Linked DNA regions of Caldimonas brevitalea. The protein of the gene in region 2 interacts with the protein of the main gene of each other region in a pairwise test. Links are inferred from orthologs where the notes say so. Each region holds a gene or a part of one and is shown on either strand. Other genes may lie near its edges.

The links. Proteins that work in one complex are often made in the same cells at the same time.
Region 1: the proteins of dnaE (region 2) and rplL interact in binary tests that used the Escherichia coli proteins (3 or more experiments, as listed by UniProt). The link is inferred for Caldimonas brevitalea from one-to-one orthologs.
Region 3: the proteins of dnaE (region 2) and AAW51_RS15525 interact in binary tests that used the Escherichia coli proteins (3 or more experiments, as listed by UniProt). The link is inferred for Caldimonas brevitalea from one-to-one orthologs.

Annotation. Positions count from the first base shown.
Region 1 is NZ_CP011371.1:5,755,382-5,758,309, forward strand. It holds rplL (50S ribosomal protein L7/L12), read right to left. Parts: upstream 1,690-2,928; coding sequence 1,312-1,689; downstream 1-1,311. Other genes in the region: rpoB (DNA-directed RNA polymerase subunit beta), read right to left, coding at 1-982; rplJ (50S ribosomal protein L10), read right to left, coding at 1,728-2,264; rplA (50S ribosomal protein L1), read right to left, coding at 2,542-2,928. UniProt on the Escherichia coli protein: The binding site for several of the GTPase factors involved in protein synthesis (IF-2, EF-Tu, EF-G and RF3). Is thus essential for accurate translation.
Region 2 is NZ_CP011371.1:4,460,871-4,469,256, forward strand. The notes cover bases 4,301-8,386. They hold dnaE (DNA polymerase III subunit alpha), read right to left. Parts: upstream 8,026-8,386; coding sequence 4,501-8,025; downstream 4,301-4,500. Other genes in these bases: AAW51_RS31235 (hypothetical protein), read left to right, coding at 4,301-4,339; AAW51_RS18650 (sulfurtransferase), read left to right, coding at 8,065-8,386. In the rest of the region: AAW51_RS18625 (ComEA family DNA-binding protein), read left to right, coding at 1-259; AAW51_RS29355 (glycoside hydrolase family 6 protein), read right to left, coding at 470-2,296; AAW51_RS18635 (patatin-like phospholipase family protein), read right to left, coding at 2,596-3,825; more of AAW51_RS31235, read left to right, coding at 3,887-4,300. UniProt on the Escherichia coli protein: DNA polymerase III is a complex, multichain enzyme responsible for most of the replicative synthesis in bacteria. This DNA polymerase also exhibits 3' to 5' exonuclease activity. The alpha chain is the DNA polymerase catalytic subunit.
Region 3 is NZ_CP011371.1:3,636,987-3,639,944, reverse strand. It holds AAW51_RS15525 (pyridoxal phosphate-dependent aminotransferase), read right to left. Parts: upstream 2,087-2,958; coding sequence 914-2,086; downstream 1-913. Other genes in the region: AAW51_RS15520 (CysB family HTH-type transcriptional regulator), read right to left, coding at 2,107-2,958; AAW51_RS15530 (type IV pilus assembly protein FimV), read left to right, coding at 1-892. UniProt on the Escherichia coli protein: Shows aminotransferase activity with methionine and histidine as substrates, and to a lesser extent also with phenylalanine.

The sequences.
Region 1 (2,928 bases), 1.3 Mb from region 2 along the record:
GCAGCGTTTCGGTCAGCTCATCGTTGGCCTTGGCGATGATCTCGCCGGTCTCCGGGTCGACCATGTTCTTGGCCAGCACACGGCCGACCAGAAAGTCTTCGGGGACGGTGATGAACTGGGTGCCCGACTGCTCCAGCGCACGCGTGTGACGTGCGGTGATGCGCTTGTCCTTCTCGACGATCACGTTGCCCGACTTGTCGGTGATGTCGAAACGTGCCACTTCACCGCGCAGACGCTCGGAGACGAACTCCATCTGCGCGCCCGAATCCATCAGGCGGAAGTTGTCGAACACGAAGAAGTTCGCCAGGATCTGCTCGGGATTCAGGCCGATCGCCTTCAGCAGGATCGTGACGGGCATCTTGCGGCGCCGGTCGACACGGAAGAACAGGATGTCCTTCGGGTCGAACTCGAAGTCGAGCCACGAGCCGCGGTAGGGGATGATGCGCGCGCTGAACAGCAGCTTGCCCGAGCTGTGCGTCTTGCCCTTGTCGTGCTCGAAGAACACGCCGGGCGAACGGTGCAGCTGCGACACGATGACGCGTTCGGTACCGTTGACGATAAACGAGCCGTAGTCGGTCATCAGGGGCACTTCGCCCATGTAGACCTCTTGCTCCTTGATCTCCTTGACCGTTTTCGCCTGCGGCGACTCGCGGTCATAGATGATCATCTGGAGTTTCGCCCGCACCGCGGCGGCGTACGTCAGCCCGCGCTGCTGGCACTCGCGGGTGTCGAACGGAGGCTTGGCGATGTTGAATTCGATGAACTTCATCTCCACGAACCCGTTGTGCGACACGATCGGGAACGCGGACAGGAACGCAGCCTGTAGGCCTTCGTTCTTGCGTTTTTGTGGAGGGACATCCTGCTGCAAGAAGGCGACATACGAGTCCTTCTGCATGGTCAGGAGGTAAGGGACGTTGAGGACGCTTTCGCGCTTGCCGAAGCTTTTGCGAATGCGCTTGCGTTCGGTGTAGGTATACGCCATAAACACTCCGTACGTTGAAGCGACCTGCTTGGCCTGAACAGGTGCTCAATCGGGCGACTGGCGATCAGATCGAGGCGCGCCCTGCACGGCGAGGGCGGATCTGAAGCTTGGTGGCTGGCCACTACCAGCCGCTGGCGGACGACCGCGGCATTGCACCGCGACCCGACCAAACCGGTTCTCTGCAGTCGGATCAGAGAACACTCGGAAAGGGTCTCAAGGCGTGAAGATTGCCTTGAAATTCCTTTTCGGGTGTGCTCCAGCACTCAAACCCATGAAGCACAAAAGGCTGGGGGCCTCGAAGAGCCCCCAGCCCCATGTGGGAAACCCAATTACTTGAGTTCCACCTTGGCGCCGGCTTCTTCCAGCTTCTTCTTGGCAGCTTCGGCGTCGGCCTTGGCAATGGCTTCCTTGACGGGCTTCGGAGCGCCGTCGACCAGGTCCTTGGCTTCCTTGAGGCCCAGGCCGGTGATTTCGCGCACGGCCTTGATGACACCGACCTTGTTCGCGCCGGCTTCGAGCAGCACGACGTTGAACTCGGTCTTCTCTTCGGCGGCGGGGGCGGCAGCGCCACCGCCAGCGCCGGCGGGAGCGGCCATCGCAGCGGCGGACACGCCGAACTTCTCTTCAATGGCCTTCACCAGGTCATTGAGTTCCATCACGGACATGCTGTCCAGGGCGGTCAGGAATGCGTCTTTATCGAATGCCATTTTGGGTTCCTAAACGTATGGGTTCGTATTGAATGAAATCAAGCAGCGGGGGCGGCTTCGGCAGCCGGAGCGGCCTCGGCGGGCGCGCCTTCACCACGCTTTTCGGACAGGGCGGCGAGCACGCGAGCCATGCGAGACACGGGCGACTGCATCAGGCCCAGCAACTGGGACAGCAGCACTTCCTTGCTCGGGATCGCGGCCAGGGCCTTCACGCCAGCGGCGTCGAGGGCTTTGCCGCTGTACGCGCCGGCCTTGATGACCAGCTTGTCGTTGCCTTTGGCGAAGTCGGCGAGGACTTTCGCGGCGGCAACGGCGTCTTCCGAAAAGCCGTAGATCAGCGGACCGGCCATGGACTCGGACGCCACTTCAAACGAAGTACCGGCCACGGCACGGCGAGCGAGCGTGTTCTTCAGGACGTGCAGATACACACCCTGAGCACGCGCCTGCCGGCGCAGCTGGTCCAGTTGAGCGACGGTGAGGCCACGGTACTCCGCCAACGCGAGCGTCTGTGCGCGGGCCGCTTGGGCCGCCACTTCCGTCACGACAGCTTGTTTCTCGTTGCGATTCAGACTCAAGGTCTACTCCTCACATTCACACCCGGGTCACCCCGGGTGCACCAGTTAACAGCGACCTCTGTTCAGGAAACCAGGCCGGTCTTGCGACCGACCTCACTCCATTCCAGCGGGTGCGCCATCTGCGTTGGCTGCGATCGAGGGCTTGCGCCACCGACCTGGATTAAGCGACCTGCAGCCGCACCAACGGTCTTTGATAGCCCACGGCTCTCTTGCGACAGCCGCGGCCCACCAATTCATGCGCGCCGCACCCACAGGGAGCGGCGCTTCAACACTTCTATCAGGCGCCCGGGGCCGCGTTGATCGACGCAGCGTCGACGCGCACGCCGATGCCCATCGTCGACGACACGGCGACCTTGCGCAGGTACACGCCCTTGCTCGAAGCCGGCTTGGCCTTGTTCAGTGCGTCGAGCAGCGCTGCCAGGTTGCCACGCAGCTTCTCGGCGTCGAACGAGCGACGGCCGATGGTGCCGTGGATGATGCCGGCCTTGTCGACACGGAACTGCACCTGACCGGCCTTGGCGTTCTTGACGGCGGTGGCCACGTCCGGGGTCACGGTGCCGACCTTCGGGTTCGGCATCAGGCCGCGCGGGCCGAGGATCTGACCGAGCGTACCGACCACGCGCATCGTGTCCGGCGACGCGATCACGACGTCGAAGTTGATGTT
Region 2 (8,386 bases):
AGCCCAGCTCGAAAGCATCAAGGGCGTCGGCGCGTCGCTGTCGACGCGCATCATGACCGAGCGCAAGAACGGCCCCTACAAGAACTGGGACGACTTGATCTCGCGGGTCCAAGGGGTCGGCAAAGGAAGCGCCGCACGCTTGTCGAAAGAGGGGCTGACCGTCAACGGTGCGCCCTACAGCGACGCGGTTCCGCAGACCAAGAACGACGACAAGGCGGCCCCGAAACCGGCCGCCCCCAAAGCAGCACCGAAGCCGTAAGAGCCGCTCAGTTCGACTGAGCCGCCACGGCAGTGAGTACGCCCCGGGTCCCGGGGCGTACTTTTTGATGCTGCAGACGAAGCGGCCGGCTCCGGGCGCCAACCGGTCATAGCCGGTTCAGCGGAGCGCCTTCGTACCGAGTTGGGTTGAGACCAGCCGCAGGTTCACGAGGGCGCCCCGGCGTAACGGCGGGGCCGCCACAGGCACTACCTACCACTTCGCGTTTCGAGCCAACTCCAGCGCGTATTCAGGGAACCACTGTCCGGCTTCCGGGCCTCCGTTGGCCGGACCATCCGAATCGCCTGGCACCTTGATGTAGAGATAACCGTCGACCAGGGGATGTGCGACCGACAACGTCGGCCGCTCGCCGAGCGCCCGTCCTGGGGGGTTGGCCCACTCATTGTTGGGGGCCGGACCGTTGCCGTTGCGGCTCGTATCGATGACGAAATGCTTGCCATCGACCAGCTTCGAAATGCTCTCGCCATAGCGGACGTTCTCCGCTGTCCAGTGAAAGTTGGAGACGTTCAGCGCAAAGCCGTTGGCCTTGTCGATCCCGCCCTGGCGCAAACGTGCGGCCATGACCTCGGCGGTTTTCCAGCTGGGATTGCCCGCATCGAGATAGACCTGCAACTGCGGATGCTGACGCAGAATGAGCACGGCCTCGCGCAGCATTTCGAGGCGATCGGCCTGTTGCGCTGCGGTCAATTGATCCAGCTGTGCCAGCGCATCGGGCTCGACCACCACCACCGCGGGGCGGTTGCCAAGGCCTGCTGCCACAGCCCGCACCCAATTCAAATAGGCCGCCTTGTCCGCCTCGCCACCCGAGGAATAGCCGCCTGCGTCGCGCAGAGGAATGTTGTAGAGGACCACCGTCCCCACCCGCCCCGCACGTGTCGCCGCTTCGATGTAGCGATTCGCTTCGCCCTGTACGTCGGCGAACCAACCGCCGATCCATAGCGCCACCGGTTGCGCTGCCATCTTGTCCATCTGCGCTGCGTCGGCCGGCCGAGTGGTGCGCCAAGCGTCAGCCTGCACTTTGGCCTTGTTTTCCGGGTTGACGTAGAGCGGCTTGCCGTACAAGGGCTTCGAGATGGGTGCAGGCGTTGGTGCGGGTGCGGGTGCGGGTGCGGGAGCCGGAGCCGGAGCCGGAGCCGGAGCCGGAGCCGGAGCCGGAGCCGGAGCCGGGGCAGGTGCAGGTGCAGGTGCAGGTGCTGGTGCTGGTGCAGGTGCAGCCCCCGTATAGATGTCGAAGCTGGTGCGCCCGATCTCCGCTCCATTCGAAACGGCATAGGCCACATAGGTGATGCGGTAAGGACCGCTGCCCTTCCAGTTCCAGTCGGCGACATTCACCAGCGCTTCCTTGTGCGGCGCATCGGTCTGCGAGTCACGCATCTCATGCTCTTGCACGCGACTGAAGTCGTTGTCCACCACCCAGTACATCTTGTAGGCATTCAGGCCCCAGCCCTCGACCACTCCTTTGAATGGCAGCGATCCGGACACGCGCGACCCTTGCACCGGCCACCAAGTTCTCACCTCGGGGCCATCCGCGCTGGCCGCCTTGTAGATGTTGAAGCTGAGCCGGCCGATCTCGCTGCCGTTCAACTCCGAGGCGATGTAGGTGATCGTGTAGGGGCCGTTGCCGCGCCATGACCACCGATCGATGTTGACGGTGGCCTGCTTGTGAGGCCCCCCGTCCCAAGAATTCCGCATCTCTTGTTGCTGCACATTGGAGAAGTCGTTGTCGACCACCCAATGAAGGCGGTAGGAGTCCAGCGCTCGATCGCGGATCAGTCCTTTGAAGGGCTGGTCGCCCGAGATCGCCTTGCCCTCCGTGGGCCACCACGAGATGAGCGAGCTGATGTATTGCTGCTGCTCAGCCTCTTTCTGAGCAGTGCGCCCCGCCTCTTGCGCGCTGCTCGCGCTGGCGGGGCCCGCGGCGTCCGTCGTGTTGCTTCCCCCACCACAGGCGGTCAGCCCGGTGGCGGCGCTCGCGATCAATGTCAGGGTGCGGTAGTTCAGGGTGCGATAGCGTCGCATGACGATCTCTGCCAAGTTGGGTGGGGGCCTCGCGGGCTGAATGCCAACGCGGCGGTCGTGCGAACGCTTGATGAGCAGCCTCGCGGAAGGCCGAGTATCGAAGTCCCTCCAAACGAGATCAACTACGGCTTTTCGGTTGCAAGGCGCTGCACACGTTCCAACTTGTACAGCTGTGCATCATCGCCGGGAGGCACTTGTCGGCACGCGAGCAAGAATCAAGTGATCGCCAACGCGACAGCTCTGCGGCGAGGCTGGTGGTGTGTGGGGTGCCGGGAAGGCAAGCCGGCGACGCGCCGCCCTCAGGCCCGGACCTCGATCTGGCCGCTCCCTGCGTCGGCCGTTCGGGCCTGCCAGCCGAAGAAGCGGATGACTTCGTCGCGTCGCGCCAGCGTGTCGTCTCGCCCCAGCGCCATCAGCTCGCGCGTGTAGTCGGATTCGAACAGCAGATAGCTGGCCAATGCGGCGCCGCGGGCGTCGCCGGGCACACTGGTCACGCCCAGGGCGCGCAGCATGGTGCGGATCGGCAGCGGCAATGCCGCCACATGGCGGCCGGCGATGTCGTCCAGGCGCTGGCTCGGGGCGATCACCAGCACGTCGAGCGGACGCAGCGACGTGCGGCTGCGCAGCTCAGGCGGCATCAGCGACAGGGTGTGGTTGATACGTTGCAGCCGCTCCACATCGACCGCCAGCGCATCGAGGAAGATGTTGGACAACGCATGTCCGGCGATCTGCGCCAGGTTGGGATAGTCCTGCGACACGATGCGGCGCCCCGGCGGCTCGTGCAAGCGCCCGGCCCCCACCACCAGGATGCGCTGCGCGCCGAGATGTACCGCAGGCGAAATCGGCGCTGCCTGACGCATCGAGCCGTCGCCAAAAAACTCGCGCGCGCCGGCCAACGGCAGCGGCACCGCGGGAAACACGAAGGGAATGGCCGACGAGGCGAGCAGATGCTCACGCGTGATACGGTCGCGGACCGCGAGGCGCTGGGAACGGGTCCACGGCAGGATGTCGTCGCTGCTCTGGTAGAAGGTGACGTGTTGCCCGGACGAGTAGCTGGAGGCCGTGACGGCAAGGGCCTGCAAGTGGCCCTCGTCCATCAGACCATCGAGCCGCTCGAACGGGATCATCTCGTCGAGCAGTGTCGCCAGCGGCGTGTTGTCGAGCAAGGAACGCGGCCGCGCCCGCCGCCACCGGGCGATCACCCACCCGAGCGACAGCATCGACAACCAGCGCGCCCCGCTGCGCATCACGCCCACCGAGTCGGCCCGGTAGACCTGTTCGGCACGGAAGTTCGACCACACCTCTCGCAGGTTGTGCACCGCGCCGAGGAAGTTGTCGGCCTTGCATGCCAGCGCGGAGCCGATGATGGCGCCCGCCGAGGTGCCGGCGATGATCGGGAAAGGATTGCCGCGGTCGTGGGCACCGCAGTCGCGGCAGATGTCGGCAATGGCTTCGAGCACGCCGACCTGATACGCCGCACGGGCACCGCCGCCCATCAGCACCAGTCCCGTGTTGGTGTGGTTGTGCATGGCCGGCCTTCAGCAGCAACAGAGGTGGAGCGTCGCGCTACGCCCTTCAGTCGTGCTTGTGATGTCCGTGTTTGTGATGACCGTGTTTGTGGCCGTGATGGCCGTGGTCATGCCCGCCGCGTCCGTGATCATCACCGCCGCGGCCATGACCGCGGTCGTGGTCGCGATCATGATCCCGATCGCGGTGGTGATGATGGTGGTGCCCACCGTGGTGCTGGCGGTAGCGATCGTAGTCTTTCACGAAGTAGACCGGCGTGCCGCACGCGTCGTACTTCCTGCAGTGCTTGCCCCAGTTCTTGGCATGCCCGGGGGGCACGTGCATGTAGATCGGCTGTGGCGCCACCCGGGGGCGCTGGATGATCACCGGCTGCGCGTAGATCACCGGCGGCGGCGGCGCATGGCCGATGTCGATGCGGCCGTACAGGCCCGGCTGGCTGACGCTCACCGACACACCGACATCCGTCGCTCCAGCCACGCCGGCGGCACCGGCCAGGAAGAGAACGACGAGGGCTGATCTTGCTTTCATAAAGGCTCCCGGGAAGGGCACCGGTCTGTGACGGCGGCCCTGCATGACTCTGGAAGCCCAGATCTTAGTGCCCCGGCGCGCTCGGAAAGGGAACAGTTTCCACAATCGGACACCTCACCCTGCCAAGCGGCGCGAGAAGCACGAATCCGTCACAACCGCGGCGCCGGTTCCTCGTACACCACGCTCGCCACCCCGGCCTGGGCATCCTGGCGCCACCGCAGCAGCGCTTCGTCAGTGGGGTAGAAACGCGCGTCCTCGCCCAGGTCGAGCTCGCCGTAAGCCATCGCCCGGTGCAGCAGCAACCGCACCGTCAGGCCCTGCAGCAGTTCCCCGTGCTCGGTCGCCGTGCGCTTGGGCGGAAACTGCCGCACCAGCTCGGCCACCGGCGGTGTCGTGCCGTTGACCGCGACACGGAGGTATTTGCCGAAACGGCAGCGTGCGCTGGTCAGGTCCCAGACCTGCTGCACGTTGAGCCGCAGGCCACCCGAAAAGCGGTCGGGCTGCACCTTGCCCTGCACCACCAGCAGTTCGTCGTCGCGGAACAGCTCGCGGTTGGCGTCGAGCAGCTCTTCGTTGGCCACCGCCTCGATCACCTCGCTCTTGTCGTCGAGCTTGAAGATCGCGACGCGACCCCGCTGGCCGTTGACCACGCGCAAGTCGCTGACGATGCCCACCAGCAGCTGCGGCTCGCGGCTGTCGATCAGGTCGGCGATCTTGCGCTTGGCGAACTGGCGCACCTCGGGCTCGTATTCGTCGAACAGATGGCCCGACAGGTAGAAGCCGATGGCGATCTTCTCGAACCCCAGCCGTTCCTTGATGCTCCACTCTGCGGCGGCGACCAATTCGGGCTCCTGCGCTGACGACGCATGCGAATCGCCGAAGTCGAACAAGCCGCCCTGGTCGGCATTGGCTGCCTGCGCGTCGGCATATTCAAACGCCAGCGGGATGCTCGCGACCAGCGCCGCGCGGTTCGGCTCCATTGCGTCGAACGCGCCGGCCTTGATCAGCGCCTCGACCGTGCGCTTGTTGATGCGGCTGCGGTCGACGCGCGCGCAGAAGTCGAACAGGCTTTTGAACGCCCCACCCTCCTCGCGCGCCTGCACGATGGCTTCGATCGCGCTTTGGCCGGTGCCCTTGACCGCACCCAGACCGTAGCGCACCACCTTGTCGGCCACCGGCTCGAAGCGGTAGGTGCCGGTGTTGACGTTGGGCGGCTCGAAGCGGATGCCGAGCTGCACCGCGTCGTCGTAGAAGATCTTCAGCTTGTCGGTGTCGTCGAGCGCGACGCTCATGTTGGCCGCGACGAATTCGGCCAGGTAGTGCACCTTGAGCCAGGCCGTGTGATAGGCCAGCAGCGCATAAGCGGCGGCGTGCGACTTGTTGAAGCCGTAGCCGGCGAACTTCTCCATCAAGTCGAAGATCTCGTTGGCGAGGTCCGGACCGATGCCGTTCTTGGCCGCACCCTCGGCGAAGATCAGCCGGTGCTTGGCCATCTCTTCGGCCTTCTTCTTGCCCATCGCGCGGCGCAGCAAGTCGGCGCCGCCGAGCGAATAGCCGCCCAGCCGCTGGGCGACCTGCATCACCTGCTCCTGGTAGACCATGATGCCGTAGGTCTCCTCCAGCACTTCCTTCATCAAGGGGTGCGGGTAGGCCACTTCTTCGCGGCCGTGCTTGCGGGCACAGAAGCTGGGGATCAGGTCCATCGGGCCCGGGCGGTACAAGGCGACCAGCGCGATGATGTCCTCGAACACGCTGGGCTTGGCGTCGCGCAACATGCCCTGCATGCCGCGGCTTTCCAGCTGGAACACGGCCACCGTCTTGCCTTCGGACAACAGCTGGTACGACGCCCGGTCGTCCAGCGGGATGGTCTCGAACGCGAAATCGCGTTGGTCCGGATGGCGCTTGACGATGAATTCCTTCGCCGTCTCCAAAATGGTCAACGTCGCCAGCCCCAAGAAGTCGAACTTGACCAGGCCGATCGATTCGACGTCGTCCTTGTCGTACTGCGACACCGCCGAGTCGCTGCCCGGCTGCATGTAGAGCGGGCAGAAGTCGGTGATCTTGCCCGGGGCGATCAGCACGCCCCCGGCGTGCATGCCGATGTTGCGCACCATACCCTCGACCCGCTCGGCCAGCGCCAGCAGTTCGGCCACCTCTTCTTCGTTCTTCTCGCGCTCCTCGATCTCGGGCGCTTCCTTGCGCGCATAGATGATGCCGCTGTCGGGCTTGTCGCCCGGCCGCTTGAGCGTGACCGTCTTGCCCGGCGGGGCGGGGATCAGCTTGGCGATCCCGTCCACATGGCCGTAGCCCATGCCGAGCACGCGACCCACGTCGCGCAAGGCGGCCTTGGCCGCCATCGTGCCGAAGGTGGCGATCTGCGAGACCGCCTCGCGACCGTACTTCTCCTTCACGTAGTCGATCACGCGGTCGCGGTTGGCCTGGCAGAAGTCGATGTCGAAGTCGGGCATCGACACCCGTTCGGGGTTCAAAAAGCGCTCGAACAGCAGGTTGTAGCGCAGCGGGTCGAGGTCGGTGATCTTGAGCGCATAGGCCACCAGCGAGCCGGCGCCGGAGCCCCGGCCCGGCCCCACCGGGCAACCGTTGTTCTTGGCCCAGTTGATGAAGTCGGCCACGATCAGGAAGTAGCCGGGGAAGCCCATCTTCAAGATCGTGTTGATCTCGAAGTCGAGCCGCTCCACGTACCGCGGCATTTCCTGCTCACGCTTGGCGGGGTCGGGAAACAGCAGCTCCATCCGCTCCTTCAGCCCCTCGTGCGAGGCGTAGCGGAAGTACTCCTCCATCGGCAGGCGTCGGCCGTCGACCTCGGGCGTCGGGAAGTCGGGCAGCTGCGGTTTGCCGAGCACCAGCGTCAGGCTGCAGCGCTTGGCGATCTCGACGGTGTTGGCGAGCGCCGACGGAATGTCGGCGAACAAGGCCTCCATGTCGGCCTGCGGCTTGAAGTACTGCTCCCGGGTGAAGCGCTTGACGCGCCGCGGATTGGTCAGCGTTTCGCCTTCGGCGATGCACACCCGCGCTTCGTGCGCGTCGAAATCGTCAGGGGTCTGGAACTGCACCGGGTGGGTCGCCACCACCGGCAGCCCCAACTCGGCGGCCAACGGCACTGCGGCGCGGACATGGGCCTCGTTGCCGGGCTGCCCAAAACGTTGCAGTTCGATGTAGAAGCGTTGCGGAAACAGGCCGGCGAGACGCCGCGCCAGCGCTTCGGCGCGTTTCGGGTCACGCGCCATCAACGCCTGGCCCACGGCCCCCTGCTCGCCGCCCGACAGCGCGATCAAGCCGCCGCCCAGCGCCTCCAGCCACTCCCACCTGAGGCAGGCCTGGGCGCGGTTGACGTTCTGCGTCCAGCCCCGCGCCAGCAGCTCGCACAGGTTCAGATAGCCTTGCTTGTCCTGGATCAGCAGCAGCAATCGGCTGGGCAGCTTGTCGCCGGAGCCGGGCTCCGGCTCCAGCCAGACATCGGCGCCGATCACCGGCTTCACCCCCTTGCCGCGCGCTTCCTTGTAGAACTTGATCGCGCCGAACAGATTGTTCAGGTCGGTGATTGCCAGGGCGACTTGTTGGTCGGCGGCGGCAGCGGCCACCAGCTCGTCGATGCGCAAGGTGCCGTCCACCACCGAGAACTCGGTGTGGGTGCGTAGGTGTACGAAGGCCATGCCGGGATTTTAGGAGGCGACCTCCCTAAAATCGCCGGCGTGACTGACGTTCTGAACATTTCCGCCTATAAGTTCGTGACCCTGCCGGATGCTGCGGCGTTGCGCGAGAGCATCCACTCACGCGCGGCAGCGTTGGGCTTGAAGGGCACCGTGCTGCTGGCCGAAGAAGGCCTCAACCTGTTCCTTGCCGGCCCCGTCGACGGTGTGCGCGACTTCGTCTCGTGGTTGCGCGAGGACACACGTTTTGCCGACCTGGCACCCAAGGAGAGCTGGTCGGCCGAGGTGCCCTTTCGCAAGCTGCTGGTCAAGGTCAAGCGCGAGATCATCCGCATGAACCACCCGACCATCCGGCCGCAGGCCG
Region 3 (2,958 bases), 830 kb from region 2 along the record:
GCCGCCGAGCCTGCAAGACGCTGCGCCAGCGCTGCCACCCGAAGACCGGCCGAGCGGCACGTTGGTGCCGGCTGCGGCTCCGGCGAAGGGGGGCGGCGCGCCGGCCGGACGCTACGGTGACGAACTGGCGGTCGGCACCACCGTGTCGGTCGAAGAGTTGATCGACCTGGAACAGCAAGCCGAGTTTTTCGTGGCGCTAGGCCAGGAGGACGCGGCCATCGACCTGTTGATCGGGCATGTGGCCGAGCGCCCCGACGCCAGTCCCTTGCCCTATCTGAAGCTGATGGAGATCTACCAGCGGCGCGGCGACCACCAGGCCTACGAGGAGGTGCGCGAACAGTTCAACCACCGCTTCAATGCCTACGCCCCGCCCTGGGAGGAAGCGCTGTCTGACGGCCGTTCGCTGGAGGACTACCCGACCGTGATCTCACGCTTGCAGGCCCTCTGGGAAACGCCCAACCGGGCCCTGGAGGTCTTGCAGGCCTCGTTGCTGCGCCGCGACGCGGCCTCGACGACGTTCGAGCTGCCCGCCTACCGGGAGCTGTTGATGCTGTACTCGGTCGCGCGCGACCGCGTCGAACCCGGCCCCACCGGGCCGGCTCAGGCAGAGCCGGACCGCGTGGACCTGTTGCTGCCGCTGGACGACCACAGCGGTTTTTCGCACACCGTGCTCGAACCATTGACGGCCACCACCCCGGTGCGGCCGTACACCGGGCCGATGCCCTCGAACGACGTGGACCTGTCGCTCGACATCGACGACGACGACCACGAGGCCGTGGTGGCGTCGGAGGGCCGGCCGAGCCACTTGATCGAATTCGAGCCGATCCAGCTCGACCTGCCGCCGCCCGCCGCGCCGCAGGGCGCCGGCCACAAGGGGCGCTCCTCGGCGTGACCCGCGCGCCAGGCGTCGCGCTCAGAGCCGCTGCAGGCGGCCGAGGGCGTCGCGCAGCGTTTCGTCCTTCTTCGCGAAGCAGAAGCGCACCACCTGCTGCTCGTGTCCATCCCGATAGAAGACCGACAGCGGAATCGCCGCAACGCCGATCTCTTCGGTGAGCCAGCGACAGAAATCGACCTCGCCGAGATCGCTGATGGCGCTGTAGTCGACACACTGGAAGTAGCTGCCTTCGCTGGGCAACAGCCGGAAGCGCGTGGTCGCGAGGCCCTCCCGGAAGAAGTCGCGTTTGCGCTGGTAGAAGGCGGGCAACGCCAGCGCCGGCGTCGGGTCGGCCATGTAGCGCGCCAACCCGTGCTGCATCGGCGTGTTGACCGTGAACACGTTGAACTGATGCACCTTGCGGAACTCGGTCATCAGCGGTGCCGGGGCCGCGACGTAGCCCACTTTCCAGCCGGTGACGTGGTAGGTCTTGCCGAAGCTGGACACGATGAAGCTGCGCGCCGCCAGCGCCGGGTGGCGCGCCACGCTCTCGTGGCGGCGTCCGTCGTAGACCATGTGCTCGTACACCTCGTCGCTGATGACGACGATGTCGGTCGGGGCCAGCAACTCGGCCAGCGCCCGCATGTCGGCTTCGCTCCACACGGTGGCGCTGGGGTTGTGGGGGGTGTTGAGCAGCAGCGCACGCGTGCGCGGCGTGATGGCGGCGGCGATGCGCGCGATGTCGGGGCGGAAGCTGCCGGCCACCCCGGTCTCGCCGAGCGGCACGAAAACCGCCTTGCCGCCGGCCAGCGTGATGCTGGGCTCGTAGCTGTCGTAACAGGGCTCGAGCACGATCACCTCGTCGCCCGGGCGTACCAGCGCCAGGACGGCGGTGATGATGCCCTGCGTCGCGCCCGCGGTGACGGTGATCTCCTGCTCCGGGTCGTAGTGTCGGCCGTAGAGCGCCGCCATCTTGGCCGAAATGGCCTGCCGCAGGGCCGGCACGCCCGGCATCGGCGGATACTGGTTGTGGCCGGCCTGCATGGCCTCGGTCACCGACTCGACCAGCCGCATGTCGCAGCCGAAGTCGGGGAAACCCTGGCCGAGGTTCACGGCCCCGTGCTGCTGCGCCAGGGCCGACATGACGCTGAAGATCGTGGTGCCGACTTGCGGCAGCTTGCTGTCGAGGACGGGCGTGCGGATGTCGGCCATGGTGTCGGGCTCCGGGCGGGTCACATGTCGTACGAGGCAGCGTCGCTGCCCATCGCGCGGATGATCAGGTTGCGGCTGAGGCGATCGGACAGCGATTCGGCGAAGGCGTAGACGAAGTTGCGCAGATAGGCACCGCGCTTGAAGGCGATGCGCGCCACGTTCTGGCCGAACAGGTGGCCCATCGGGCGCCACACCAGATCGCCGGTGCCGGGCGTGAAGGCGGGGTCGTCGCGCACCGCCATCTCGGCCACGATGCCCACGCCCAGCCCGAGCCGCACATAGGTTTTGATGACGTCGGAGTCGATCGCTTCGAGCACCACGTTCGGCTTGAGCCGCTTCAGCGCGAAGGCCTGGTCGATCTTGGTGCGGCCGGTGAACGACGGGTGGTAGGAGATGAGCGGCTCGTTGGCCAGTTGCTCGAGCGTCGGGCGGTCGACCTGGGCCAGCGGGTGCTGGGCGGGAAACACCGCGACGTGTTGCCATTCATAGCAGGGGAGGGTGACGAGTTCCTCGAAGTTGGCCAGCGATTCGGTCGCCAGGCCGATCTCGGCCGCCTCCTCCATCAACAGCTGGGCCACCTGCTCCGGCGTGCCCTGGTGCAGGCTGACATTGACCCTCGGGAAACGCTTGCGCAACTGCGCGACCGGCGCGGGCAGGACATAACGCGCCTGCGTGTGGGTGGTCGCGATCGACAGTGTGCCGGCGTCCTGCTTGGAGAACTCCTCGCCGATGCGTTTGAGGTTGCCCACCTCCCGCATGATGATCTCGATCGACTTCAACACCTGCTGCCCGGGCTCGGTGACGCGTTTCAGCCGCTTGCCGTGCCGCGCGAAGATGTCGACGCCCAGCTCCTCTTCCAACTCGAGGATGGC